Regions from separate parts of the Pseudobutyrivibrio ruminis HUN009 genome, predicted to be linked through region 1. Evidence: predicted binding sites of a transcription regulator. Region 1 holds the regulator's gene; the other holds the start of a gene.
What was found. The regulator Rex, encoded in region 1, represses fermentation and respiration genes when NADH is low (regulators of the CRP and FNR family bind a similar motif). The targets are predictions, from matches to a motif close to ATTGTTAANTANTTAACAAT.

Region 1 (2,208 bases):
AGAAGATGATGTTTTTAAACGCATCAGCGAGCTGTCCGGTGGCGAGAGAGGACGTGTCTCTCTTGCAAAACTTATGCTTTCTAAGTCTAATCTTTTAATCCTTGATGAGCCTACAAACCATCTTGATATGGATTCGAAAGAAATGCTTGAGGAAGCACTTAACGAATATGACGGAACTTTGCTTTATGTAAGTCACGATAGATATTTTGTTAACCGTACTGCAAATATGATTCTTGAACTTTCAGATGGTCATCTTACAAAGTATCTTGGCAATTACGATGATTATATTGTCAAGAAGGAACAACTCTCTGCAGCAAATGTTGCTTCAATCCAGGAATCTGTAGTAGACTCTAACGCTACAGCTGCAAAGCTTGATTTTAAAGAACAAAAGAGAATTGAAGCGGAAAAGAGAAAGCTTCAAAACAAAATCTCAAAAATCGAAGAAGAGATAGAAAAACTAGAAGAAAAAAAGGCAAAGATTCAAGACGAATTCTTAAAGCCAGAGAATATGACAAATTCTGCAAAGCTCAACGAATTAACTGCTGAACAGAATGAAATAGATTCTAAATTGGAAGATTTATATTCTCAGTGGGAGGAGTTAAGTTTATCTTAAGCATGTATAAGTCTTTGTTAAAATCTTGACATAGTTTTTGTGTGATTTTATAATTAAGATTGAAAATTGTAATTAGGAGGTATATGGGTTGGATAAACAGATTTCACAAGCAGTCATCAGAAGACTTCCTAGGTACTACAGATATTTGGGCGAACTTTTAGACGATGGTGTTGAAAGAATTTCATCAAATGATTTAAGTAAGAGAATGCATGTTACAGCATCTCAGATTAGACAGGATCTTAACAACTTTGGTGGTTTTGGTCAGCAGGGTTATGGATATAATGTTGCATATTTACATGATGAAATAGGAAATATCTTGGGAGTTAACGAAACACATAATGTTATCGTTATTGGCGCTGGTAACTTGGGCCAGGCTATTGCAGGTTATGTTAAATTTGAGCGTGTAGGTTTTAAAATTATTGGATTATTTGATGTTAATCCTGAGCTTAAAGGCAAATTAGTTAGAGACATTCCTGTTCAGATGCTTGATGAGCTTCCAGAATTCATTAAACATAATGATGTGGAAATTGCAGCTTTAACATTGCCTAAGTCAAACGCGAGATCTACAGCATTAAAGCTTGTTTCACTAGGCGTACATGCTATTTGGAACTTTGCTCATGTTGATTTAGATGATATTCCTGATGTTATTATAGAAAATGTTCATTTATCAGATAGTTTGATGCAACTTTCTTATAACATTACTCAACAGAAGTAGGTGAATGTATATGGCGGACAGGGATTTTACAACTGCCATTTCCAAAATCAAGGTTCCTATGCTTATTTTGGATCAGAAATGGCATAGACTTTTTGCATTAGGCGGAAAGCCTGAACAGGTTAAAGAGCTTGAAAAGCAGGAAAATGACTTACTGAAACGTGAAGCTGAGCTGAAAAAGGAACTTAAAGACCTTAAGAAGGTTAAAGAAAACTTGATGGCTTCGGTTATGTCCAATATGGAAGGAACTTCTGATCTGGTTTCAAAGAAGCTTGATGATGATAAAAGACTTTTAGAAGAATGCAAGGAACGCATCGAATCAAACGAAGAAGAGTTGAGCGAGCTCCCACAGAAGACAGATGATGTTAACCGAGAGCTGATGTTGGCAACAATGGATTATTGCTACGATAAACTTCGTACTAATTCCACAGAGGCAGAGGAAATTACTAACTGGATTAAGGATGTTAGAGTTCAGCTCAAGAAAAACGTTATTCGCAAGCATAACCGCGAGATTAACAATAAAGAGATTTACTCATATATGCATGATGTATTTGGTATGGAGGTACTAAATCTATTTGATATGCAAAATGGGGATTTCTATATTGGTACAATCGATGATAAAGGTGAGCCTGTAAAAACACCTGCAGATAAGCAGGATGAAAGTGATAAAACAGATCTTTCTGACATTCAGCTTGAAGAAGTAGATTTGGATGCAGTTTCTAAGGAAACAAAAGAAAATACTGAGGAAGCAGAGGCTTCACCTGAAGAATAGAATTTACTGTTTTTTAAAAGACTAAACACCATTATGTTTAGTCTTTTTCTTGTATATATGGTATCATTATTATTGTGATAATTTACGTATTTCAAGAAAGGAGTATTTATG
Region 2 (2,208 bases), 480 kb from region 1:
ACCATGTGTGTAAGTCCCTCAAGTGGAAGACGGCTCATTCTCTCAAAGAAACGTCCCATCTCAGGATGCTCAGCCAAGAAATCCTGATTCATGTTTGAGAACTCTGCAGAACCTGGAACGAACATAGGAAGTACCCACTGCTTTTCGTGAGCTTCGTTCTCATAGTTCCACTCTAAAAGACCTGTCCAGCTAGCTTTCTCAAGTCTTTCCTCAAGTGTTTTTTCATCGAGGCCAGTGATTTCAAGAAGCTCCTTGAAAGTCTTTGGCTTTCTAATGCCACCCATAGAAAGTGCAAGCTCTGCAATTTCCTTTGTAGGTGCAAGATTTGCAACAGCCCAGTACTCTGGATCGTACTTTGTAATCTTCTGAAGACCAAGCTTGATTTTAGCTCTATCTGTGATTACCTTTCCAAGCTGAAGAATTTCTGGACGTAGATCTTCATCCTTTAAATCATTTACCCAATCAGGATAAAAATCGCCCAAATTGTCTGGTCCGATACCCATATTAATTTCCTCCTTTAATTGCCCTAAAACTGTTATTTATACTTCCCTCAAAAAGTCTCAATTCCCTAGCATTAAGCCTGCCACTGCTGAACCTGGCCCCTCAACCAGTCAATCCACTCATCAAATCCTTCGCCAGTTTTGGCTGAAACAAAGATAACCTTTGCATTAGGATTAAGACTGTGGATTCGTTCGACAACAGCATCCTTTGAGAATTCGCTAAACACTGGAAGTGTGTCGCATTTGTTGATAAGCACTACATCACACACTGAAAACATCAGTGGGTACTTAAGTGGTTTGTCGTCTCCCTCGGGAACAGAGAGAATCATGGCGTTCTTTGATGAACCGGTATCAAATTCCGCTGGACAAACTAAATTACCAACGTTTTCCAGGAAGACAAGATCTAAGTCTTCTGTTCCAAACTCATGCAAGCCCTGGCGGGTCATATCCGCATCGAGATGGCACATACCTCCTGTATGTATCTGAATTGCACGTGCTCCTGCCGCAGTAATTGTGGCAGCGTCTACATCAGAATCAATATCAGCCTCCATTACACCGATTTGCATTTCGTCCTTAAGACGTGCGATTGTTTGGCATAATGTGGTTGTTTTGCCAGAACCAGGAGCTGACATCAGATTAACAAGAAATGTCTTCTGTTCTTTAATCTCCTGTCTGAGCTTATCAGCATCTGCATCATTGTCCTCAAAGATGCTCTGCTTTACTTCGATGATTTTGTAATCTAGCATAAGCTCTCCTAACCAAATGCTGTTAGTAAACTCTAACTCATTTTTTCAGTTTCCTGTATATATAATATACTCTAATTGATAAAAAATTGTCAATAAGTTTTTTCGCCACAAACCGGTATAATTTCTAGGACAAAGCTACTTTATTACACAGGGTGTGTATTATCACTGTGAATTCTTTGTGAACATGGGCTTTGTACAAATTTTATTCACCATTTTTACTTATAATCTGATAATAGGATGATTTTCCTTAGAAAACTATTAGTTTGGGTGATGAGATATGAAGAATAGAGTTTGTTCGATATGTCTTTTAATTACATTAATATTTAGTTTACATTCTACCACAATTACCAGTACTGCGCTCACTTCAAATGAGCCTTTATACCCATATTTACAACTTCTTAATTCTGATCAGCTTTCCGTTTACAATCAGATTTACCAAAATATCATGAACTTCAATGACGAGCTTTTTGTGTTGGATACACCTATATCTGAAAAAAGTTTGGAGGATACAATGAATTCTCTCTTCAACGATCATCCCGAGCTTTTCTGGGTGTACACATCATATCAGTATGCTGTAGATTCTTCTGATATCGTTCACAAAGTCAGATTGAAATTCTGTATTACCAAGGATGAATTACCTCAAGCTCAAGCGAATTTCAATGGTGTTTTAAATTCGCTTGTTGCAGGCGCAAAGCAATTCACCCGCCAGATTGACCAGGAAAAGTATTTGCATGACGCTATCTGTCAGATGAACACCTATGATCCTGATAACCATATGAATCAAAGCGCTTACTCTGCTCTCACAACTGGCACCACTGTATGCGCAGGATACGCTAGAGCATTTCAGGCAGCCTGCCAGCGCCTTGGCATCACCTGCTATTATGTAACTGGAATTTCTATGGGAAGCACCCACGCATGGAACGTGGTTAAAATTGATGGAAAGTTTTATAACGTAGATTTGA

Region 2: the regulator Rex is predicted to act here: its motif matches at 1,321-1,340, upstream of hypB (hydrogenase nickel incorporation protein HypB).

Annotation. Positions count from the first base shown of each region.
Region 1 is NZ_JNLH01000001.1:2,050,413-2,052,620, forward strand. It holds gene abc-f (ribosomal protection-like ABC-F family protein) at 1-613, shown strand, start outside; gene BO15_RS0109250 (redox-sensing transcriptional repressor Rex) at 702-1,328, shown strand; gene BO15_RS0109255 (hypothetical protein) at 1,339-2,097, shown strand.
Region 2 is NZ_JNLH01000001.1:1,567,363-1,569,570, reverse strand. It holds gene BO15_RS0107095 (FAD-dependent oxidoreductase) at 1-503, opposite strand, end outside; gene hypB (hydrogenase nickel incorporation protein HypB) at 575-1,246, opposite strand; gene BO15_RS0107085 (transglutaminase domain-containing protein) at 1,524-2,208, shown strand, end outside.